Regions from separate parts of the Comamonas sp. 7D-2 genome, predicted to be linked through region 2. Evidence: predicted binding sites of a transcription regulator. Region 2 holds the regulator's gene; the other holds the start of a gene.

Region 1 (11,999 bases), 180 kb from region 2:
GGAATGCTTCTGCATTCGATGGTTTGACGCTTTCCCTGCACCTCCAGCCATGCGCCAAGTCCTATGGCTCCCGCGTACATGCGATCCAGCGCTGGAGCGAAAACGACACCCAGCACAGGGGTTCCATTTTCGATCAGCGCGATATTGACTGTGAACTCGCCATTGCGGTTGATGAATTCCTTGGTGCCATCAAGAGGATCAACCAGCCAGAAGCATTGGCCCATCTCAGGCACATATCCCGCTGCAGCCGCCTCCTCGGAAACGACGGGAAACTGCGACTGCAAGGTGCCCAGACGCTCAAGAATCAGGCGCTCGGCCTTTTCGTCGGCTTCAGTCACGGGCGATGCATCCTGCTTGCCCCGAACCTCAAAGTCGCAGCGATAGATCTTCATGATTAAAGCACCCGCTTCACGGGTGATGGCCATTACGTCTTCAAGCAGTGCGCTTCGAGTCTGAGTCACAAAAATCTCCTGTTTTGTTATTCATGTGGTCCGTTTGGCCTATGCGCCGATCAGAGGACAGACCGACAGTAAATGCGTCCGGATCTTCGCGAATAAGCGAGTGAATGTTTAACAGGAATGCGCATGGCTGTTGGTAAGAAACTCAGTGTCCAGGAAATCAATCCACTGCGAATTCAAGCCGTGAAATTACGGCTTGAAGGCAAAACGCTCAAAGAAGTCGGTAAGGCAACAGGCCTGTCCACACCAACCATCATTGCCGCCCACAAAGCCTGGCTGGAAGGGGGATGGAGCGCTGTCCTTGTGCGCGAGCGAGGCCGCAAACCTGGCGAAGGCCGCTCCTTGTCGGCCATACAGGAGCAGGACATCTATGTGCAACTGGTCAGCACCCAGCCCGCCGACCATGGCCTGCCTTTTTTGCTGTGGCAGCTGGAAGCCATGCAGCAACTGATCTTGCAGCGCCAGCAGCTTGACTTGCCCGAGCGTACCAACGCCCAGTACCTGCAGCGCTGGAACCTGAATGCCGACCGCCCTGCAAAGCGCATGAAGCAGGCATCCAGCAATGTGCAGCGCTGGTACGCCACCACTTATCTGGATATTTGCGAGCAGGCCCGAAAAGAGAGCGCCAGCATTGTCTGGATCGATGATTTTGGTGCCCATAACAACTGCCCCGGACGCCTGAGGCATGGCATCTTGCGTGCCGTCAACAACCGCGGCAAGGTGTATTGGCAACCGTATGAAGGCAGCCTGTGCGCTGCGCATCTGGAAGATTTTTTTGATCGCCTCAGGTGCTCCAGCGAGGGCAAGATCTTTGCCCTGCTTGCCGCCATGCAGTGGCAACGCGCAGCCACCTTTTCATCGCTTGCCAGCGACAGCCACGACCGGCTGCGCCTGTTTCATCTGCCTGCTGCCACAGAGATGCTCAGCCAGTCGAACGAATTGGCCAGCAGCATCTTGAAGACTGCGCAAGACGTATCGCTGGTACCGAAGAACACCTACGCCAGAACCCCAACGTCAACGAAGCTGGACCCTATGGCGAGCATGGCGCAGCAACTTCTAAAACATCAATTCGCGCAAAGATTTGATTTAACGGACTCCTACAGTTGGCAGCACCCAAAACAAAAAACCAAGGAGAAATCTGTGGTGCTGACTCATTTGCAAAGGCTGGAAGCCGAAAGCATTCAGGCCATGCGCGAGGTTGTTGCCGAGGCAGAAAACCCCGTCATGCTCTACTCCATCGGCAAGGACAGTGCGGTCATGCTGCATCTGGCGATGAAGGCCTTCTATCCGGCCAAACCTCCCTTCCCTTTGCTGCATGTGGACACGACCTGGAAGTTTCAGGACATGTATCGCTTTCGTGATCAGATGGCAGCCAAACTGGGCATGGACCTGCTGGTCCACATCAACCCAGAAGGTCTTGAAATGGGCATCAGCCCGTTCAAGCATGGCTCGCAAATTCATACCGATGTCATGAAAACCGAGGGCCTGAAGCAAGCTCTCGACAAGTATGGCTTCGACGCCGCCTTTGGTGGCGCGCGCCGCGATGAAGAGAAGTCTCGCGCCAAGGAACGCATCTTTTCCTTCCGCTCGGACCAGCACCGCTGGGATCCCAAGAACCAGCGCCCGGAACTCTGGCATCTGTACAACACGCGCAAGAACAAAGGCGAATCAATCCGAGTGTTCCCGCTGTCCAACTGGACCGAGCTGGATATCTGGCAATACATCTACCTCGAAAACATCCCCATCGTTCCCCTCTATTTTTCAGCGCCTCGCCCAGTGGTGGAGCGAGACGGCACGCTGCTGATGGTCGATGACGAGCGCATGCCGCTCAAGAGTGGCGAAGTTCCCATGATGCGCAATGTTCGCTTTCGCACCCTGGGCTGCTACCCCCTGACGGGTGCCGTCGAATCCGACGCCAATAGCTTGCCCAAGATCATTCAGGAAATGCTGCTGACCCGTACTTCGGAACGACAGGGCCGGATGATCGACCACGACTCGGCCGCATCCATGGAAAAGAAGAAGCAAGAGGGGTATTTCTGATGTCACATGTATCTGCACTCATCTCTGAAGATATCGAGAAATACCTGAAGGCACACGAGCAGAAAAGCCTGCTGCGCTTCATCACCTGCGGCAGCGTGGATGACGGCAAGAGCACGCTGATCGGACGCTTGCTGTACGAATCCAAGATGCTGTTTGAGGACCAGATGGAAGCACTGGTCGCGGACTCCAAGAAAGTCGGCACGCAGGGCGGCGAGCTGGACTTCGCGCTGCTCGTCGATGGTCTGGCCGCAGAGCGCGAGCAAGGCATCACCATCGATGTGGCCTACCGCTTCTTCTCTACCGACCAGCGCAAGTTCATCGTGGCCGACACGCCCGGCCATGAGCAGTACACTCGCAATATGGTCACTGGTGCCTCCACCGCCGATGTGGCCGTGGTGATGATAGATGCGCGCCGCGGTGTGCTGACTCAATCCAGGCGCCATAGCTATCTGGCATCGCTGATCGGCATCCGCAAAATCGTGCTGGCTGTCAACAAGATGGACTTGATGGCTTACTCCGAAAAAATCTTCAACGATATCGTGGCCGACTACCGCGAATTCGCCAAGAAGATCAATCTGGAAGACATCACGGCCATCCCCATGTCGGCCTTGCGTGGTGACAACATCACCGAGCAGAGCGAGCACATGCCCTGGTACCGCGGCACCACGCTCATGGGCTATCTGGAGACGGTGGAAATCGACGAAGCCCGCCAGCAAAAGCTGCCGTTTCGCATGCCTGTGCAATGGGTCAATCGCCCCAACCTCGACTTCCGCGGCTTTGCGGGCTGCATTGCCAGCGGCCAGATTCACCCCGGAGACAGCGTCCGCATCCTGCCTAGCGGGCGCGTGACCAAGGTTGCGCGCATCGTCACCCAGGACGGAGATCTGCAGCAGGCGGTTGCTGGCCAGTCCGTTACCATGACCTTGGCCGACGAGGTGGACTGCAGCCGGGGCGATGTGATTGCGGTTGCGGATGCACCTTCCGATGTGGCTGACCAGTTCCAGGTCACGCTCATCTGGATGCACGAGCAGCCCATGCTCGGCGGCCGGCCCTATCTGATGAAGATCGGCGGCAAGACGATTCCCGTCACCTTCGCCGCCCCCAAGTACAAGATCAATGTCAACACGCTGGAGCATCTGGCCGCCAAGGAACTGGCGCTCAATGAAATCGGCGTCTGCAATCTGTCCAGCAGCCAGCCTATCGCTTTCGATGCCTATAAGGACAATCGCGAAACAGGCAGCTTCATCCTGATCGATCGTCTGAGCAACGCCACGGTGGGCGCGGGTCTGATCGACTTTTCGCTGCGTCGCTCGCAGAACATTCATATGCAGCATGTGAATGTGAACCAGGAAGCGCGTTCCGAACGCCTGCATCAAAAACCTGCCTTGCTATGGTTTACCGGTCTGTCGGGCGCTGGCAAATCCACCATTGCCAATCTGCTCGAAACCCGTTTGCATGCGCGTGGCCGGCATACCTATCTGCTCGACGGCGACAACGTGCGCCACGGCCTCAATCGCGACCTTGGCTTCACCGATGCAGACCGCGTGGAAAACATTCGTCGCGTCGCTGAAGTGGGCAAGCTGTTTGTGGACGCCGGGCTGATTGCCATCACCGCCTTCATCTCGCCATTCCAGGCAGAACGCGAAATGGCGCGCAAGCTGGTGAAGGATGGTGAGTTCCTCGAAGTATTCATCGACACACCGCTTTCCGTTGCCGAAGAGCGTGACCCCAAGGGCCTCTACAAGAAAGTGCGCCGTGGCGAGCTGAAGAACTTCACGGGGATCGACTCACCGTTTGAAGTGCCGGAGTCTCCGGACATTCATATCTCCACCCCCGCGATGACTGCGCAAGAAGCGGTGGACAAGATCATCGCCGAACTGGTGGCCCGCGAAATCATCGCCGCGGAAGACTAAAGCAACTGGATGAACTGTGGCGTTGCCAGCCTCTGCAACGCCCTCTTTCTTCTTTCACCCACCGCACACAGCCACCACCTGGCAATGCGCGGCACACAAAGAAAGCCAGATCATGGATACCCAAACCATTAATGAGCAACTGCTCAGCGGCGAAACCTGGTCGCAGTTCTGCGATCACCTCAAACGCTGCGGCCAGCAGATTCTGCGTCCCGAAACCCCTGCTGACCCCGCAACGCGGGCAGAAGGCTATCGCTATCTGACCCGACTGCTGCGCATCGCGCTGGAGATGCATGTGGAATTCGCCGACCCGGCGTTTCCCAGCTTCTTCAAGACCTCGCACGAAACCGCCAAGATTGGCGCGGACAACCCGGACAACATCTACGAATACTCGCGCCTCAACGGGTCCATGAAATACCGCATTCATGGCAACCGTGGCACGGTTTCGTACCTGAGCTTTTGCACGCAAAAAGGCGGCTATGAAGCCGATGGCCGCATGGTTGTCACCGGGTTTATCGACGCCACACAGCTCAAGACTGACGAGAACGGTGACTTCGAACTCATCGTCAGCCGTGACCCGCAGCCGGGTAACTGGCTGCCCATGGAAGATGCCTCGGTGTCGCTGCTGGTGCGCCAAACCTTCATGGATCGCAAGAGCGAAGTGCCCGCCAAGCTCGCCATCGAGCGCATTGGCACCACGGACACCCCCGGCCCTCTGGATCCCTTGGTTCTGGCGCAATCGCTGCAGCGCGTGACGTCCTTTGTCGAGAACACGGCGAAGCTATTTGCCGACTGGGCACAAAGCTATCTTCCACATAGCAATCAGTTGCCGCCAGCCGATCAGGCCTACTGCCAGTCCGTGGGCGGTGATCCCAATATTTTCTACTACCACTCGCATTGGGAACTACGCGAGGATCAGGCTCTGGTCATTCATATCGACAAGGTGCCGGAATGCTCGTTCTGGAATCTGCAGATCAATAACTACTGGCTGGAGTCTCTGGACTACCGCTACCACCAGATCTGCATCAACAAGCACCAGGCGCAATACAACGAAAGCGGCGGCGTCACTCTGGTGCTGAGCGAAAAAGACCCCGGCATTGCCAACTGGCTGCAAACCGCCGGCGTACGCCAGGGAACCATGTGCCTGCGCTGGGTTGGCGCCAAGGAGCAGTGCCATCCCACCACCAAAGTGATCTCGATAAACCAGTTGCTGGAGACTGTATGAATGCCCCTGTGACACCCCAAACTTTGCACGTCGAAGAACTGCTGCAAGCTGCATGTGAGCGTGCACCAGGCCTCAAAGATTTTGGCAACGACAACTACCGGCAAGCGCTGGAAGTTCTGACGCGAGCCCTGAACACCGAAGCCAAGCTGTCTGCAACCGGCATTGCCATGATGCGCGAGCGACTCGTGGGCCAGTTGGTCAATCGCCTGCTCATGGAGGACTATCTCCAGCACTTCCCCGAAATCTCGAAGATCGAGATCGAAGACCCATTGGTCATCGTGGGCCTGCCGCGCACCGGCACCACCATGCTGCAGCGAACACTGGCCGTAGACCCGCGCTTTTACTCTGCAGCCTGGTGGGAGACCCGCTACCCCGCGCCGCTGAAAGGCGAAGGCCCGCAGGACTGCGCCAACCGCATTGCAATGGCCAAGGCGGAAGTGGCGCAGACGATTGAGGCGATTCCCCAGATTCTGTCCATCCACCCCATGAGCGCCACGCTGTGCGACGAGGAATTCATGCTCATGGAGCATTCCTTTCTCTGCGCCATGGACGCTTACGCCGATGTGCCCAGCTACACCGCCTGGCTCGACCAGCAGGATCAGCGCCCCGTCTATACGCAGCTCAAGAAGATGCTGCAGTTTCTGCAATGGCAAAAGAGCCAGCGCGGCGAGGCGCAGGGCCAGCGCTGGCTGCTCAAAGCCCCGCAGCATCTGCACACTTTGGAAATTCTGCTGTCCGTCTTTCCCCAGGCTCAGGTCATTCTGACCCATCGCGAGCCCGCACAGACCATCCCTTCCATGGCCAGCATGGCGCATACGCTGTGGCAGATCTACAGCGACCAGCCTGACCCAAGCTCTGCAGGCCGCCAGTGGAACAGCCGCATGGCGCGTGGTATTCACCACACCATGCAAGTGCGCGAGCAGCAGGACAGCCGGCGCTTTCTGGATATCCACTTCTCGGACACCGTGGCCAAGCCCATGGAGGTGCTGGAGGCTGTCTATCAGTTCGCCCAGATGCCCTTCACCGAGAAAGCCCGCACCGATGCGCAGCAATGGCTGTCTGGCAACGGCCGGGAAAAGCGTGCGGGTCATGACTACAGCCTGGAGACCTTTGGCCTGAGCGAGCAGCAGATGCAACGCGACTATGCGCTGTACCGATCCCGGCATCTGCCAACCCAGAGCTAAGAGGTGCTTTCATGGAAAAAATCATGTTCAGCCTGTGGCGCCCCGCACGGCATTCGGCAGAAAGTTGGCGCCAGTCGCTGATGGATTTGCAAAGATCCCTGCAAGCCTGTGGTGCCTCGCGGATTCGTGTGATGGTTGTCGATGACGCCATGGACAAGGCCGCAAGCCAGCGCATCACGTTCAGCCAACATCCTCTCGATGGAATGATCAGTCTGTGGCTGGACAGCGCATCCATGCTGGGCCCGGTGCAAGCACTGATCGCGCAGCAGGTGGCAAGCCTGCATGCCTATCTCGTCTGCGAGTCCGAGCCCTACCCCGAAGAACGCAAGGCGCGCATTGCGCGTTTTGATGCTGAAGTGGCTTTAGGCAAGCGCACACCGGGCATGTGCCAGGTGGCGCTGTTCAGAAAGCCGGTCGGCATGAACTTTGAAGAATGGATGGTTCACTGGCGTGAAGGCCATGGCAGCAATGCCTACCCGCTGCAGTCCATCTTCGGATACCGGCAAAACCTGGTCGTGCGACGCTTGACCGAAGACGCACCGGAAGTCCACGCCATCGTTGAGGAGCAGTTTCCCGATATCGCGATCGGCAGTGCTCACGGCTTCTATGACACGCACGGAGATGAAGACCTGCTGCGCCAGCGGCAGAAATACATGTCCGAATCTGTGACTCCCATCATGGATTTCAGCAGCCTCGATTGCATTCTCACCAGTTTCTATCAAGTCAGCGCTTGAGACTGACCCACTACCACCGGAGACAAAACACATGTTGGACCTGGAAGCCATTGAGTTGATCAAGCAGCTCAAGGCGCGCTACTTTCGCGCCATCGACACCTGCAATCTGGAATTGCTGCAAGGCATGCTGACGCCAGACATCAAGCTGGCCTTCAAAAGCCCGGCTTACGAATTCCATCTGGAAGGCATAGACAAGGCGCTGGACTTCTACAAAACCTCCTTTACCAAGACCCGCCTGGCCATGCACAACGGCCACACGCCGGAGATCGAGGTCAAGGGAGACGAAGCTACCGCGCTCTGGTATCTGAACTACGTCTTCATCAACCTCGAAGAGAAAACGCATATGCATGGCGGTGCGATCTATGAAGACCGTTATGTCAAGCGCGATGGCCGCTGGTGGATTGCAGGGACGGGCTACAAGACCTTGCTTGAAACCGTGGAGCCGCTGAGCGAGCAGTTGCAGATCACCTCCAAGCCCATCAACTGAAGCGAGTACTCCAATGACCAAAGCTGCCAACCTCGTCACCTCCATCAAGGTGGAAATCAATGCACCCGCCAGCGTGGTCTGGGAAGTGCTGGCCGATCTGGAGAACTACCGCCTCTGGAATCGCTTCTGCCCCGACATCCGCTGTGGGCTCAAGCTCAATGACTTGGTCGAGATGAAAACACGCCATCCGCTGACGGGTGAAGTCTGGCCTGTCAATGAATACCTGGTTGCGTTTGAGCCCGAGCAACTGCTGTCCTGGGAACAGCGCCCCGTGCCCGAGAACAAGGACGCTGCGCGCCGGGATCAGTACATCGAAGCCATTGACGCCAACCGCTGCACCTACTTCACCACCGACCAGTTCCTGGGACTGAACGCCGACACCATCATGCGCGAGCATGGCGCCTGGGTAAAGATCGCCTTTGACCAGGTCGCCGAGGATGTCAAGCACCGCGCAGAAGAGCTGCACTTTGCCCGCACCCGGGCTGCATTCTGAGAAAACCCCAGGCTATATATCCAAGGAGACCCATATGCTTCTGAAAGACAAAGTCATCATCATCTCTGGCATCGGCCCCGGCATGGGCATCAAGCTCGCCCTGCGCGCGGCGGAATATCAGGCCAAGGCCGTGGTGCTGGCAGCCCGCACACAGTCCATGCTCGATGAGGCAGAGCAAGCGATTCGCGATGCCGGCCACTCCTGCGAGACGCTCAAAGTGTCCACCGATATCTCGCAGCCCGAGCAGTGCCAGCGGCTTGCAGAGCTGACCATTGCCAGGTTCGGCCGCATCGATGCGCTGATCAACTCGGCCTATGCCCACGGGACCTGGGGCTCTTCGAGCAACTCCTCCATGGATGACTGGCGCAAGGTCATGGAAGTCAATCTCTACGGCTCCATGAACATGACCCAGGCCGTGGTGCCGCAGATGAAAAAGCAAAAAGACGGCAGCATTGTGATGATCAACACCATGGCAACGCGCCGCCCCAATCAGCTCGAAGCCGGTTACGCAGTATCCAAAGGCGCGCTCAAGACTGCTGTGCAATATCTGGCAGAAGACCTGGGGCCCTACGGCATCCGCGTCAACAGCACCTACAACGGCTGGATGTGGGGCGCACCCGTCAAAGGCTATTTCCAGGCGGAAGCCAAGCGCCAGGGCGTACCCATGGAATCTCTGGTCGATGTGATTGCCCAGCAGATTCCCTTGCGCAACGAGATTCCCGACGATGCCGATTGCGCCTCCGCCGCGCTGTATCTGGCCAGCGACTATGCGCGCGTGGTGACCGGCGCCCAACTGGACGTCAGTGGCGGCCATTACCTGCCTCACTAAATTCCAGCGGAGAACAGCATGCAAACTCTTCTGGATATTGAAGAAATCAAACAGCTCAAGGCACGCTACTTTCGCGGCATCGACACCTGCAATCTGGAGCTTCTGAAAACCGTTCTGGCCGATGATGTCCATATTCGCTTCGACAGCCCGACTTACCAGTATGAGATCAATGGCATCGATGAGGCCATGAACTTCTACCGCAATGCCTTCACCCATCGGCGCTTTGGCATGCACAACGGGCATACACCGGAAATCAAGGTCGACGGTGACACGGCCACCGGCATCTGGTACCTCAATGATCTGTTCATCAATCTGGATGAGCAGACCATACTCACCGGCAGTGCGCTATATGAGGACCTCTATACCAGAGTCGCCGGTCAGTGGCGGGTGCAGCGCACGGGCTACAAGCGGCTGCTGGAGATGATTGAGCCTCTGAGCAGCGGTTGTCGCATCACATCGCGACCTATTACGAGCAACTTATAAGCGACATTAAGACTGCAATTGGACTTTCCCTTAGAAGGTAGACATGCCTAGGGGCAGTCCAATGCAGGCTGACGGACGAGCAGGAGCAAAGCTCTGCTCCTAGATCCTTTTGCTCCTATAAAGCGCTTTGTGGAGCGCTTTTTTTGGTTCGACGCACATCGTGCTCGGCACGGTGATGCCTTGAGCTTGCACAAATCCAGGTTGAGTTCGCATGAGCCTCGTTATCGCTTCCTGTCTGGCCGAGAGGAGCGCGTCTTGAATGCCGCGAGGTCCTGCGCTGTATTGAGCCACTAAATCCACGATCTGCAGCAATCTCTTGTACAGGCCTGGCTTTCTCCCGCTGATTGTCATCATTGATTACGGCCGCACGATACCCCGATTACCTCTCTATGGCGGTCAGGTGATCCAGTGACGGTTTTCAAGCAAGCAGCAGGCGGTGGCTATCGGTTTCAGGCCAGATTTCACGTCCCAACTTCAACGGATCAGTGCGAGATTAAGGTGCGAATTCAGTTTGCAGATGCCTGATCCAAGCCGCGCTTGATTCCACCGGCTATTTAGTCAACTCCCGAGGAATTTACTTGAATGTCAATTGATTCAATGAAATCTTGATGAAGGAATTGATGCAAAGCAACGAATCGAGAAGAACCTTGTTGCAAGTCAATTTTGTAGGTAATCTCGTGGCAAAGTTCGTTATCGGATCTCTATCGCCAAATCATGGATGCTCAGGCATCCAAGCCAAGGGGGATTGCTAATGACAGAACCTCAGCCTGAATCGACTCGTACCGAGGAATTGCGCAGCTTCGCATTTCTCGCAGTTGTTATGGCACCTATATTGGCCGTTGTACTGATTGCGTCTTACGGCTTTGCGATCTGGTTTTATCAGATGATCATCGGTGGTCCCCCACATGCATGAAGAATCTGAGCCCATTGAAACTCATACCGACTTGCATATCACCAGTCTGGTTGTGCATGTGCTTCCCCAGGCATTGGCACAAGTAGCTGCTGGCATCGTCACGATCAAAGGCGCTCAAATACATGGAAGTCATCCGGCCGGCAAGTTGGTCGTGACCTTGGAAGCGCCCCATGCAAGAGAAATACTTGATTGCGTGTCTCAGATTGAGCTGCTTGATGGCGTAATCAACGCGTCCCTGGTTTATCAGCATGTTGAGAACTGGCAGTCGCTAAACCAAGAGGTAACACATGACTAGCACTAGGCGTGATTTTGTCCGTCAATCTGCGGCCGCAGCCGCAGGGGCCGTTGCAGGCATCCCCATAGAAGCTCTGTCCCAGGATGCAGGAGCAATGGCTGCCGACCTGAAGTGGTCCAAGGCGCCATGCCGCTTTTGCGGTACAGGTTGCGGCGTCATGGTGGCCGTCAAGGACAACCGCGTAGTGGCCACTCAGGGTGACCCTGAGGCCGAGGTCAACCGGGGACTGAACTGCGTCAAAGGTTACTTCCTGTCCAAGATCATGTATGGCGGTGATCGTCTGACAAAGCCGTTGCTGCGCATGAAGAATGGTCGCTATGCCAAGGATGGCGAGTTCCAGCAGGTTTCCTGGGATACGGCCTTCGACGTCATGGCAGAGCAGTTCAAAAAGACGCTCAAGGCCAAGGGCGCCGACGCGGTGGGCATGTTCGGCTCCGGCCAGTGGACGGTATGGGAGGGCTATGCCGCCTCCAAGCTGTTCAAGGCAGGCTTTCGCACCAACAACATTGATCCCAATGCAAGGCACTGCATGGCCTCGGCAGTTGCCGGCTTCATGCGCACCTTTGGCATGGACGAGCCCATGGGTTGCTATGACGACATCGAAGCCGCGACTGCCTTTGTGCTATGGGGCTCGAACATGGCTGAAATGCATCCGGTGCTGTGGACGCGCGTGACCGACAGGCGCCTGTCCACACCGGGCGTGAAGGTGGCCGTGCTGTCCACCTTCGAGCACCGCTCGTATGAGCTGGCGGACATGTCTCTGACCTTCAAGCCTCAGACCGACCTGGCCATACTCAACTACATCGCCAACCACATCATCACCACAGGCAGGGTCAACAAGGACTTTGTCTCCAAGCACTGCAATTTCAAGCTCGGCAACACCGATATCGGCTACGGGCTGCGTCCCGAGCATCCCCTGCAGAAGGCTGCCAAGAACGCCAAGGACCC
Region 2 (11,999 bases):
CCCGGTGTGGGATTCCTTTGTGGTTCTGGAGGGCATGCACTGTGCTGCATGTGCGCTGACCATCGAGGAGGCGCTTCGGGCTGTTCCCGGAGTGCAGGCAGCCGAAGTCAGTGCCGCAACGCGCCGAGCCCGTGTCGAGTGGCGTCCCGCCCAGGTGCTTCCATCGCAATGGATGGAGGCCGTATCGCGTGCCGGCTATCGCGCCTTGCCCGCGCGCGACGCATTTGCGCGCGAGCTGCGCCAGGCCGAGACGCGCCGTGCCCTGTGGCGCTGGCTGGTGGCCGGCCTGTGCATGATGCAGGTGATGATGTATGCATGGCCCGCCTACACGGCGCGGCCCGGCGACCTGTCGCTGGAGATGGAGACCTTGCTGCGCTGGGCATCCTGGGTGATTTCTCTGCCCGTGGTGCTGTTTTGCTGCGGGCCCTTCTTCAAGAGCGCGCTCAAGGACATCACCCAGCGCCGCGTGAGCATGGACCTGCCCGTGGCCCTGGGCATGTTGATCACCTTTGTCATCAGCACGCTGGGCACTTTTGATCCCTCCGGTCCCTTCGGTCAGGAAGTCTTCTTCGACTCGCTGACCATGTTTGTCTTCTTCCTGCTCACAGGACGCTGGCTGGAGCTGCGCCTGCGCGACCGCACGGCCGGTGCATTGGAAGCCGTGATGAACCGGCTGCCGGATTCGGTGCTGCGTCAGCAGCCCGACTCGGGAGAGTTCGAGCGTGTGGCCACGCGCCGCCTGCGTGTGGGTGATGTGGTGCGTGTGCTCACGGGCGAGGCTTTCCCCGCAGACGGCCGGATTCTGCGCGGCACCACCCATGCCGATGAGGCGCTTCTGACTGGCGAGTCCACGCCTGTTTTGCGCGCACAAGGCGATGCAGTCACCGCCGGCAGCTACAACCTGGACAGTGTTGTCGATGTGAGAGTGGACAGCGTGGGTGAGGGCACCCGCTTTGCGCAGATCGTGAATCTGATGGAAAGCGCTTCGCTGCAAAAGCCAACCCTGGCCCAGTTGGCCGACAAGGTGGCCCGGCCTTTTCTCGTTGTGGTGCTGCTGGCGGCGCTGGCCGCCGCCATCTGGTGGTGGCCCACCGACCCGGGCAAGGCCATGATGGTGGCCGTGGCCGTGCTCATCGTCACCTGTCCCTGTGCGCTTTCGCTGGCCACGCCCGTGGCCATGCTGACGGCGGCCGGCACCCTGGCGCGCAGCGGCGTGCTGGTGCGCAATCTGCAGGGGCTGGAGGCGCTGGCCGCCGTGGATACGCTGGTGTTCGACAAGACCGGAACGCTGACGCGCGACGGCCTGGTGCTGCGCGCGCTGACACCTGCTGAAGGTCAAAACACTGATGAGCTGCTGGCGCTGGCCGCCTTGCTGGCGCGCCAGTCCATGCATCCCGCTTCCAAGGCACTGGCGCAGGCTGCCGAGGTGGCCGAACTGTCTGCCAGCGCATGGCTGCTGGATTCCGTCCAGGAAATCGCTGGCAGCGGCCTCGATGTCTGGGTGCAGGCGCGCAGCAATACCGCCTTGCGCCGCCATCTTCGTCTGGGCTCGGCCGCGCATTGCGGCGTGCCCGAGTTGGCTCCGCATGAGCCAGGGCAGAGCGTGATGCTGGCCGAGGAATCGAAAGGTGGCTGGCTGCCCTTGGCGCAGTTCCATCTGAGCGAGGACGTGCGTCCCGAAGCGGCCCAGGTCATTGCCGACCTCAGGCAGCAAGGTGTGGCGGTGCAACTGCTCTCGGGTGACCGCTCTGCAGCGGTGCAAACTGTGGCCGCCAAGCTGGGCATAGAGCAGGCGCAGGGCGACTGCAAACCGCAGGACAAGCTGGCCGCCATGCAGGCGGCACAGGCGGCAGGGCATAAGGTTGCCATGGTCGGCGACGGCCTGAATGACGGCCCAGTTTTAGCCGGAGCGCATGTCTCTTTTGCTTTTGGTAAAGCAGTGCCGCTGGCACAATCGCAAGCAGACTTCGTGGTACTGGGAGACAGCCTGGAGTTAGTGTTGCAAAGCCTGTTGCTGGCCCGACGGACCCTGTCCGTGGTGCGCCAGAACCTGGGCTGGGCAGCAGCCTATAACGCGATCTCTATTCCTCTGGCCCTCGCGGGCTGGATGCCTGCCTGGCTGGCAGGGCTCGGCATGGCGCTGAGCTCCTTGCTGGTCGTCGCCAACGCAGCCCGTCTTGCACGTGCGTTGCCGCTGCAGGCTGCAGATAGCAACGCGTCCGCCCCCGCGCACCTTGCGCCGCGGGGCACCGTCATGCCACTGACTCAAGGAGGCCATTGATGGACATTTTGTATGTATTGATTCCGCTGTCGGTTGTTCTGGTCATGGCCATTGTGGCTGCCCTGTGGTGGGCCGTGTACCGGGGCCAGTTCGAGAGCGTGGAACAAGAAGGCGAGCGCATTCTTCGCGACGATTGATGTGGCTCAACGAGCCCGACCAGAAACCAATGAACACTTTGCAAGATATCTAAGAGGTGCCCGATGGAAGCAACAAATAACAATGCTGTCTATTACGACGACACCGTCGTAAGACAGTTCTCTATCATGGCCGTGGTATGGGGGGTGGTAGGTATGGCGGTGGGCGTGTTTATCGCGTCCCAGCTGGCCTGGCCGGAACTCAACTTCGGCATTCCATGGCTGAGCTACGGACGTCTGCGTCCGCTGCATACCAATGCCGTGATCTTCGCTTTTGGTGGCTCGGCGCTGTTCGCGACCAGCTACTACGTGGTGCAACGCACCTGCCAGACCAAGCTGTTCATGCCCAAGCTGGCCAGCCTGACCTTCTGGGCCTGGCAACTGGTTATCGTCGGCGCGGCCATCAGCCTGCCTCTGGGTTACACCCAGGGCAAGGAATACGCCGAGCTGGAATGGCCTCTGGACTTGCTGATTGCCGTGACCTGGGTGTCCTATGCCATCGTGTTCTTCGGCACTATCGGCATCCGCAAGGTCAAGCACATCTATGTGGCCAACTGGTTCTTCGGTGCTTTCATTCTGGCCGTGGCCCTGCTGCACATCGTCAACAATATTTCCATCCCCGCCGGCTGGATGAAGAGCTACTCGGCTTACGCCGGCGTGCAGGATGCGATGGTTCAGTGGTGGTACGGGCATAACGCCGTGGGCTTCTTCCTGACCGCCGGCTTCCTGGGCATGATGTATTACTTCATCCCTAAGCAGGCGGGCCGTCCCGTGTATTCGTATCGCCTGTCGATCGTGCACTTCTGGGCGCTGATCTTCACGTACATGTGGGCGGGTCCTCACCACCTGCACTACACCGCTTTGCCTGACTGGACTCAGTCCGTGGGCATGGTGTTCTCGCTGATCCTGCTGGCTCCCAGCTGGGGCGGCATGATCAACGGCATCATGACGCTGTCGGGTGCCTGGCACAAGCTGCGCGACGATCCCATCCTGCGCTTCCTGATCGTGTCCCTGTCGTTCTACGGCATGTCCACCTTCGAAGGCCCGATGATGGCCATCAAGACCGTGAACGCGCTGAGCCACTACACCGATTGGACCGTGGGCCACGTGCACTCCGGCGCTTTGGGCTGGGTGGGTCTGATCACCATGGGCTCTCTGTACTACCTGATCCCTCGTCTGTTCGGCCGCGAGAAGATGCACTCCGTGCCCGCGATCGAGCTGCACTTCTGGATGGCGACCATCGGCATCGTGCTGTACATCGCCGCAATGTGGATTGCCGGTGTGATGCAGGGCCTGATGTGGCGCGCTGTCAACCCCGACGGCACGCTGACCTACACCTTCGTGGAAAGCGTGAAGGCGACCTATCCCTTCTATGTGATTCGCGTGACTGGCGGTCTGCTGTATCTGGGCGGCATGCTGGTGATGGCATGGAACACCTGGAAGACCGCAATGGCCGGCCGTTCCGTCAAGGTGGCAGTGCCTGCCGTGGTGGCTCACGCCTGAGCATTGAGGAGCAAAAGCAATGTCTGATCAAAATAACGCAGCTCCCAAGAGCTTTTCGCACGAGAAGATCGAGACCAGCAACTTTTTGCTGATCGCGCTGACGCTGTTCGTGCTGACCATTGGCGGCCTGGTGGAAATCGTGCCGCTGTTCTTCCAGAAGTCCACGACCGAAGCCGTGGCGGGTCTCAAGCCCTACACGCCGTTGCAGCTGATGGGGCGCGACGTCTATCTGCGCGAGGGTTGCTACAACTGCCACTCGCAGATGATCCGTCCCTTCCGCGCCGAAACCATGCGCTACGGCCACTACTCGGTGGCTGGCGAGTTCGTCTACGACCACCCCTTCCAGTGGGGCTCCAAGCGTACCGGCCCCGACCTGCATCGCGTGGGCGGCAAGTACAGCGACGAATGGCATCGCATCCACCTGAACAACCCGCGTGACGTGGTGCCCGAGTCCAACATGCCTGCTTACCCCTGGCTGGAAGCCAACAAGGTGGATGACACGGCCGTGGCAACGCGCATGAGCGCGCTGCGCAAGGTGGGCGTGCCGTACACCGATGCGGAAATCGCCGGTGCTCAGGCCGAGGTCAAGGACAAGACGGAGATGGAGGCAGTGATTGCCTATCTGCAGGTCCTTGGTCGCGCCGTCAAGTAAGAGAGAAAGGGCTGGAAATGGATATCACCACCATGCGTATCGTGGCCACGCTGGCATCGCTGGCGTGTTTCGTGGGCATCTGGTGGTGGGCGTATGCCCGCCGCAACCAGGCCCGTTTTGACGAGGCAGCTCAGGTTCCATTCCTGGAAGACTGAGTCTGATCACCACAACGAGAACATCCCATGAGCGATTTCATTAACAATTTCTGGTCGGTGTATGTCGCGGCGATTACGCTGATCGGCATCTTTGGCTGCTTGCTGCTGCTGATTCTGGTGGCCCGCAAGAAGGTCGTTCCCTCGGGCGACAACACCACAGGCCATGTCTGGGACGAAGACCTGCGTGAACTCAACAACCCCATGCCCAAGTGGTGGATGGGTCTGTTCGTGATCACCGTGGTTTTCAGCCTGGGCTATCTTGTGGTCTACCCAGGTCTGGGCGGCTTCGGCGGCAAGCTGGACTGGAGCCAGACCGGCGCCTACGACAAGGAAATGGCCAAGGCCAAGGCGGACCTGGAGCCTCTGTATGCCAAGTTCACCAGCATGCCCACCGAAGAAATGGCCAAGGATCCTCAGGCCATGGCCATTGGCGAGCGTCTGTTCATGAACAACTGTGCGCAATGCCACGGCTCTGACGCTCGCGGCAGCAAGTCCTTCCCGAATCTGGCGGACGGCGACTGGTTGCATGGCGGATCTCCCGAGAAGATCAGGGAGACCATCACCAACGGCCGTATCGGCATGATGCCGCCCATGGCGGCAGCCGTGGGCTCGGCGGAGGATGTGCGCAATGTGGCGCACTATGTGCTGAGCCTGTCGGGCAGCCCTCACGATGCCGTCAAGGCTTCGCAAGGCAAGTCCAAATTCGTGGCCTGTGCGGCTTGTCACGGCATGGACGGCAAGGGCAACCCCGCGCTGGGAGCGCCCAACCTGACCGATGACATCTGGCTGCATGGCTGGGGCGAGGCGGCAATCGTCAACATCGTCAACAACGGCAAGCACAATGAGATGCCTGCCCAGAAAGAGAAGTTGACGGAGGCGCAAATTGCCGTGCTGGCTTCCTATGTCTGGAGTCTTTCGAATACGCAAAACCAGAAGTAATGCGTTTTTAAAAGGCGGTGCCCTGGCACCGCCTTTTTCGCGTTTCAATTTTCAGTAATTACAAAAATATTAAGGAACTGCGATGCCGTGCGATCAGGGGAAGCCCCGAAAAGTCATACCGATCACGCCTGAGCCTCATGAGGGCGGGCCTGAGTTGGTGCCTATGTTCGCTTCCGAGCAAAAAGTGTACTCACGCTCTATTAGCGGCGTGTTCTCACGGTGGCGCTGGGCCATGGTGTTTCTGACCCAGATCGTCTTCTACGGCCTGCCCTGGCTGCAGTGGGGCGAGCGCCAGATGGTGCTGTTCGATCTGGGGGCCCGGCGCTTCTATCTGTTCGGACTGGTGCTGTACCCGCAGGACTTCATCTATCTGACGGGGCTGCTGATCATCAGCGCACTGGGGCTGTTCCTGTTTACCGCCGTAGCCGGGCGTCTGTGGTGTGGCTTCTCCTGTCCGCAGACGGTCTACACCGAGATCTTCATGTGGATCGAAAGCAAGGTCGAAGGCGATCGCAGTGCCCGCATGCGTATCGACAAGAGCGGCTGGACTTTGGAGAAGATCTGGAAAAAGTCGCTCAAGCAGTTTCTCTGGATCGCTCTGTCTCTTTGGACAGGTTTCACCTTTGTCGGCTACTTCGTGCCCATCCGTGAGTTGGGTGTGGAGTTGATGGCCTTCCAGGGCAGCTGGCAGATTTTCTGGGTGGCGTTCTACGGCTTCGCCACCTACGGCAACGCCGGCTATATGCGCGAGCAGGTCTGCAAGTACATGTGTCCCTATGCACGCTTTCAGAGTGCCATGTTCGACAAGGACACCATGATCGTCAGTTATGACGCCGAACGTGGTGAAGCTCGCGGCCCGCGCAAGAAAGACGTTGACTACAAGGCTCAGGGCCTGGGGGACTGCATAGATTGCAAGCTTTGCGTTCAGGTTTGCCCCGTGGGCATCGATATCCGCAAAGGATTGCAGTACGAGTGCATTGGCTGCGGTCTGTGCATCGATGCCTGCAACTCCGTGATGGACAAGATGGAGTATCCGCGTGGCCTGATCCGGTTGACCACTCAGAATGCCGTGGCGAAGGCCTGGAAGCAGGTGCAGGTGATTCGCCGCATTTTCCGCCCGCGTGTGCTGATCTACTCGGCCGTGCTGGTGGCCCTCAGCGCTGCCATGATCGCCAGTCTGGTGCTGCGCGAGCCGCTCAAGGTCGATGTGATTCGCGACCGTGCTGCGCTTTCGCGCATCGTGGCGGGCGGCAAGCTGGAGAACGTCTACCGTCTGCAGATCATGAACGCCACCGAATCCGAGCAGCGCTACCGTATCAGCGCCGTGGGCCTGGAGAATCTGGAAGTCGCATCCGAGCAGGAAGTGAGCGTTGGCCCTGCAGAGACGCGCGGCATTGCGGTGCGGCTGCAGATTCCGTACGGCTCAGCAACTCCCGGCTCGCACCCCGTACACTTCAATGTGGATGCAGTGACTGCCGGAGCAGGGCGTATTTCCGAGAAGACGGTGTTCCTGGTGCCGCGTTAATGCCAGGTCTTGACGGTCTTCGTGAGCCATCACGGAGGCCGGACAAGGGCACCGCCAATCGGCAACAATTTATGCCACCCTGCCGTGTGTGCCTGGGTGGTCAGAATTTTGGAAAGAGGTTTCATCATGTCGGCAGCACAAGCCAAGGTCTCGCAAACGGCCAAGATCATCCACCCCGAGGACGGCAAGCCCTGGTGGAAGTTTGCCCATGTCTGGCTCATCATCGCCGGCCCGGTGATCGTGGTGATTGCCGGCTTTGTCACCGCATACATCGCACTGAGCAGGCCTGATCCCGTGATTGACCCTGACTACTACCGCCATGGCATGGAAATCAACCAGCGCCTGAGCGAAAGTGAAAAAAGCCTGGCCCCAGCAGTCACCGGCCGCAATCATGCGGCCACGCCAGCCAAGGACCATCCGCTGGATCGCTGAGTGCTCTGGCGCTTGCTCCGCCAAGGTCGCTTTTGCGGCCTTTTTTGTTGCCGATATCAAAATCAGAGCGTGTTGCGCATGTTCTGTCTAACGTTGATGTAGAAGTAAATGGTTTTTTGATATCCAGATGGCGCAGGATGCTCCTGAAAAGAGAGTAGTTCAGGGTTTCCCGCCACGGTGCATGCCCGCAGTCCTGCATGAACGGTCACCACTGTTGTGCAAAATATGACCAAGCCCACAGCCCAAGGAGAATCAGGATGGATGCTCGACGCTGGATGTGGATTGTCTGGCCGGCCTTTCTGGCGGCAGCAATCATGGAGATGGTGGTTTTCGCCTTTGTGGACCCGCTGGATGTGCACTGGCTGGGCTCCCCCCTGGACTGGTCGCGCCAGGCCATCTATACGGTCGCTTTTTTTGCCTTCTGGGTCGTGACCCTGATCGGAGGTGCGATGACGGTGATGCTGGGTCGCTCCGTCAGCGATCTCAATGGCGGCATCGTTTCCGAGCCTCTGCCCGATTAATTCGCACAGACAAAAAAGCCCGCTGTCCGCGGGCTTTGTCTTGAGAGTGTCTGTCGACTCGGTTCAGTTCTGGCATTGCTGGCTGTTGACGATGCGTTTGAGCGCCTCGGTATCCAGGATGCGCAGGTGGCGCTGCTTGACTTCCACAATACCTTCCTCTGCAAATTTGGAGAAAGTGCGGCTCACGGTCTCGAGCTTGAGGCCCAGGTAACTGCCGATTTCTTCGCGCGTCATGCGCAGCACCAGTTCCGACTTGGAAAAGCCGCGTGCCGACAGGCGCTGGACCAGGTTCAACACAAAGGCCGCCAGGCGCTCTTCGGCACGCATGCTGCCCAGCAGCAGCATCACGCCATGCTCGCGCACGATTTCGCGGCTCATGACCTTGTGCACATGGTTCTGCAGGGCAGTGACCTCGCGCGAGAGCTGCTCCAGTTTGTCAAACGGCATGACGCAGACCTCGGCGTCTTCCAGGGCCACGGCATCACAAGTGTGGTGGTCGTTGACGATGCCGTCCAGACCAATGATTTCGCCAGCCATCTGAAAGCCTGTGACCTGATCGCGCCCGTCTTCGGTGGCCACGCTGGTCTTGAAGAAGCCGGTTCGAATGGCATACAGCGAGGTGAACTCTTCGCCATTGCGAAACAGCAGCCCACCGCGCTTGACCTTGCGGCGCGTGGCCACAATCTCGTCAATGCGCTCCATTTGTTCATCGTCCAGGCCCATGGGCATGCACAGTTCACGCAGATTGCAGTTGGAGCAGGATGCTTTGATGGTCTGAAGATTCATGGGCTTTTAGCAACGGCGCAGACAGACACAGAGTGGAGAGTCGCGCTGGTCATTGACCTCGTGGTTGAAGATGAGATGGATCAAATTGTCGCAGCACTTGCCTTGAGGTCTCTTGATTTTCATCAAGGACAGGGTGATTGCCTTGGGGCACATTGCCTGTATTCGTTCAAAAACATGCGCTTTTGCCTATTTTGGGCATGATTTTCAGGATCTGATTTCCATTGAAATCTGCTCTATACAGAGTGTGGGCGCACCCTAACTCCCAGTTATGACCGCAGTCACGCCTGAGTTGCTGAGCCGCTTTGATATCCCCGGCCCACGCTACACATCGTTCCCAACAGCCGACCGTTTTGTTGAGGCTTTTGGTGCAGACGACTACATACTGGCACTCAAGCAGCGCAAGACGCATTCTGGCTCGCGCGCTTTGCCCCTGTCCGTTTATGTGCATGTGCCGTTCTGTGAGTCGCTTTGCTATTACTGCGCCTGCAACAAGATCGTGACCAAGCATCATGAGAAGGCTGCCGAGTATCTGGACTACCTGAGCCGCGAGCTGGCCATGCATACCGAGCATTGCGGCAAAGGTCAACTCGTAAGCCAGCTGCATCTGGGCGGAGGCACACCGACCTTTTTCAGCGATGCCGAGTTGCAGCAGCTGATGGTTTTGATGCGTGAACATTTCAAGCTGGATCCCGCGGGCGAGTACTCCATCGAGGTCGATCCGCGCACCGTCAGCAACGAGCGGCTGAGAGCTCTCAAGGACATGGGGTTCAATCGCCTGAGCTTTGGCGTGCAGGACTTTGATCCCGCGGTGCAGAAAGCGGTGCACCGCGAGCAGCCCGCCGAGCAAGTCTTTTCGTTGGTGGCCGAGGCGCGCCGCCTGGGCTTTGTCTCCATCAACGTGGACCTGATCTACGGGCTGCCCAGGCAGACGCCCGAGTCTTTTGCGCGCACGCTGGCACAGGTCAATGAGCTGCGCCCCGATCGCATTGCACTGTATGCCTATGCGCATCTGCCCGAGCGCTTCAAGCCGCAAAGGCGCATCGAATCGGCAGACCTGCCCATGGGACAGGACAAGCTGAACATGCTCTCCGGCGCAATTGACGCATTCATGGATGGCGGCTATGTCTATGTAGGCATGGACCACTTTGCGCTGCCTGACGACTCTCTGGCCATTGCCAAGCGCCAGGGGCGCCTGCATCGCAACTTTCAGGGCTACAGCACCCAGCCTGATTGCGATCTGATTGCACTGGGCGTATCGGCTATCGGCAAGGTGGGTGCGACCTACAGCCAGAACGTCAAGACTCTTGAAGAGTATTACGATGCCGTCGATGGAGGCATGCTGCCCGTGCAGCGCGGACTGGCGCTTTCGCGTGACGATCTGGTGCGCAGAGCCGTCATCATGTCCATCATGTGCCAGGGCTCCGTCCTGTATGAGCCCATGGAGCAGGCCTGGCTTATCAATTTCCGCGAGTACTTCGCTGCGGAGCTGGATGCGCTGGCAGAGATGCAGCGCAATGGCTTGGTCGAGCTGTCCGTCGAGGGCTTCAAGGTCACTGGCCTGGGCTGGTTTTTTGTGCGCGGAGTAGCCATGCTGTTTGACCGATATTTGCAGGCCGACCGGAACCGCGCCCGCTTTTCGCGCATCATCTAGCACATGTTGTTTTCGCTGGTCTGGACTGCTTTGATCATGGGGCTCGTGGGTGGGCCCCATTGTCTTGTGATGTGCGCTGCCCCCTGCAGTGTGGTCACAGCAGCGAAGCCTGTCGGCGGCGGGCAGCCAGTTGTCGTGCTCGGCCTGCAAAAACGCCAATGGCTGCGTACCAGCCTGTTTCATCTGGGGCGCATCGCTGCCTATGCCCTGCTGGGCGGGATCGCGGCCGTGGCCATGGAAAGTCTGGCCTGGCTGACCAGTCAGACAACGGCATTGCAGAGACTTTGGACGCTGATGCATGTGGCGGTCATGGCCTGGGGGCTGGCCATGGTGGTGCAGGCGCGGCAGCCAGCCTGGCTGGAGCGGGCGGGGCGTTCCGTCTGGGCCAGGGTTCAGCCCTGGGTCACCGCGCCGGGCGGCAGTCTGGCAGCGGGCTTTGCCTGGGCACTGATGCCTTGTGGTTTGCTGTATTCGGCGGTGTTGGTGGCGGCCTTGAGTGGCGGCGCCTGGCAAGGTGCTTTGTCCATGGCAGCCTTTGCCGTTGGTGGTGCACTGTGGTTGCTGGCGGGGCCCTGGCTGTGGCAACTGGGGCAGTCGCATGTCAATGCATTGCGGGCCAGGTGGGGCACCAGAGTTGCAGGTCTGATGCTGATTGGCGTTGCGAGTTGGGCTTTGTGGATGGACCTGGTCTACAAACCCAGTCTTTGGTGCCGATAAGTCACACAAGAGGGGGTTGTTGACGCTGTTTGCATCCCAACAGACCCTAGTCATGCTTGAGCAGTCATGGAACTGCGGAATAATGTCTCATCTTGTGTGTAGCGCTCAAAGTGAATCGTTTCGTTGCTATTGATATCGGACAACTGCGTATCGGCATGTATGTCCATCTGGAGACCGGCTGGTTGCGCCATCCGTTTCCCGTCAGCAGCTTCAAGATTGTCAATGACGAGCAGTTGCAGACACTCAGGACCCTGAAGCTCAAGGCAGTTCAGGTCGATCTATCGAGAAGCGATCTGGAGGAAGCGGCAGCGCCTCCGACAGCAGACCCTCAACCCGCTCCTGCCCCCCCCGAGAACGATGCGCATGCCTGGCGTAACAGTATTTTGGGCGTGCAGTCCAGGTTTCTGGGCGCGGTTTCCGTATTTGATGACGTGCAGGCCTTGTTGCCTGTCAACCCCGAGAAGGCGCGGACAACGACGGATATGCTGGTTGCACAGCAAGTCGTCAAACTGGCGCAGGCTCGTGATCTGAGTTTGCATCTGCTCGCGGATACGGGGGGCGCCACCTTTGGCGTACATGGTGTCAATGTCTCCGTGCTGAGCCTGTTGCTGGGTAAGACGCTGGGCCTGTGCGATGACGTATTGAAGGATCTGGGCACGGCGGCCCTGTTGCATGACATCGGCAAGCCGGGGCTTGAGATTTC

What was found. Region 2 encodes FNR, which switches genes on or off when oxygen is low (the NO sensors DNR and NnrR bind a similar motif). Its sites were predicted from a motif close to TTGATNNNNATCAA; they were not measured.
Region 1: the regulator FNR is predicted to act here: its motif matches at 10,461-10,474, upstream of napE (periplasmic nitrate reductase, NapE protein).

The regions. Positions count from the first base shown of each region.
Region 1 is NZ_CP094238.1:2,342,804-2,354,802, reverse strand. It holds gene cysQ (3'(2'),5'-bisphosphate nucleotidase CysQ) at 1-461, opposite strand, end outside; partial or broken gene MPZ60_RS25210 (hypothetical protein) at 579-695, shown strand; gene cysD (sulfate adenylyltransferase subunit CysD) at 897-2,498, shown strand; gene cysN (sulfate adenylyltransferase subunit CysN) at 2,498-4,411, shown strand; gene MPZ60_RS10890 (DUF1214 domain-containing protein) at 4,524-5,633, shown strand; gene MPZ60_RS10885 (sulfotransferase) at 5,630-6,817, shown strand; gene MPZ60_RS10880 (hypothetical protein) at 6,829-7,551, shown strand; gene MPZ60_RS10875 (nuclear transport factor 2 family protein) at 7,583-8,038, shown strand; gene MPZ60_RS10870 (SRPBCC domain-containing protein) at 8,052-8,531, shown strand; gene MPZ60_RS10865 (SDR family oxidoreductase) at 8,566-9,360, shown strand; gene MPZ60_RS10860 (nuclear transport factor 2 family protein) at 9,379-9,843, shown strand; gene napE (periplasmic nitrate reductase, NapE protein) at 10,595-10,756, shown strand; gene MPZ60_RS10850 (chaperone NapD) at 10,749-11,051, shown strand; gene napA (periplasmic nitrate reductase subunit alpha) at 11,044-11,999, shown strand, end outside.
Region 2 is NZ_CP094238.1:2,165,900-2,177,898, forward strand. It holds gene MPZ60_RS10010 (cation-translocating P-type ATPase) at 1-2,281, shown strand, start outside; gene ccoS (cbb3-type cytochrome oxidase assembly protein CcoS) at 2,281-2,418, shown strand; gene ccoN (cytochrome-c oxidase, cbb3-type subunit I) at 2,482-3,918, shown strand; gene ccoO (cytochrome-c oxidase, cbb3-type subunit II) at 3,938-4,570, shown strand; gene MPZ60_RS10030 (CcoQ/FixQ family Cbb3-type cytochrome c oxidase assembly chaperone) at 4,588-4,725, shown strand; gene ccoP (cytochrome-c oxidase, cbb3-type subunit III) at 4,753-5,664, shown strand; gene ccoG (cytochrome c oxidase accessory protein CcoG) at 5,747-7,189, shown strand; gene MPZ60_RS10045 (FixH family protein) at 7,316-7,621, shown strand; gene MPZ60_RS10050 (hypothetical protein) at 7,879-8,142, shown strand; gene fnr (fumarate/nitrate reduction transcriptional regulator Fnr) at 8,206-8,928, opposite strand; gene hemN (oxygen-independent coproporphyrinogen III oxidase) at 9,197-10,579, shown strand; gene MPZ60_RS10065 (sulfite exporter TauE/SafE family protein) at 10,583-11,296, shown strand; gene MPZ60_RS10070 (HD-GYP domain-containing protein) at 11,389-11,999, shown strand, end outside.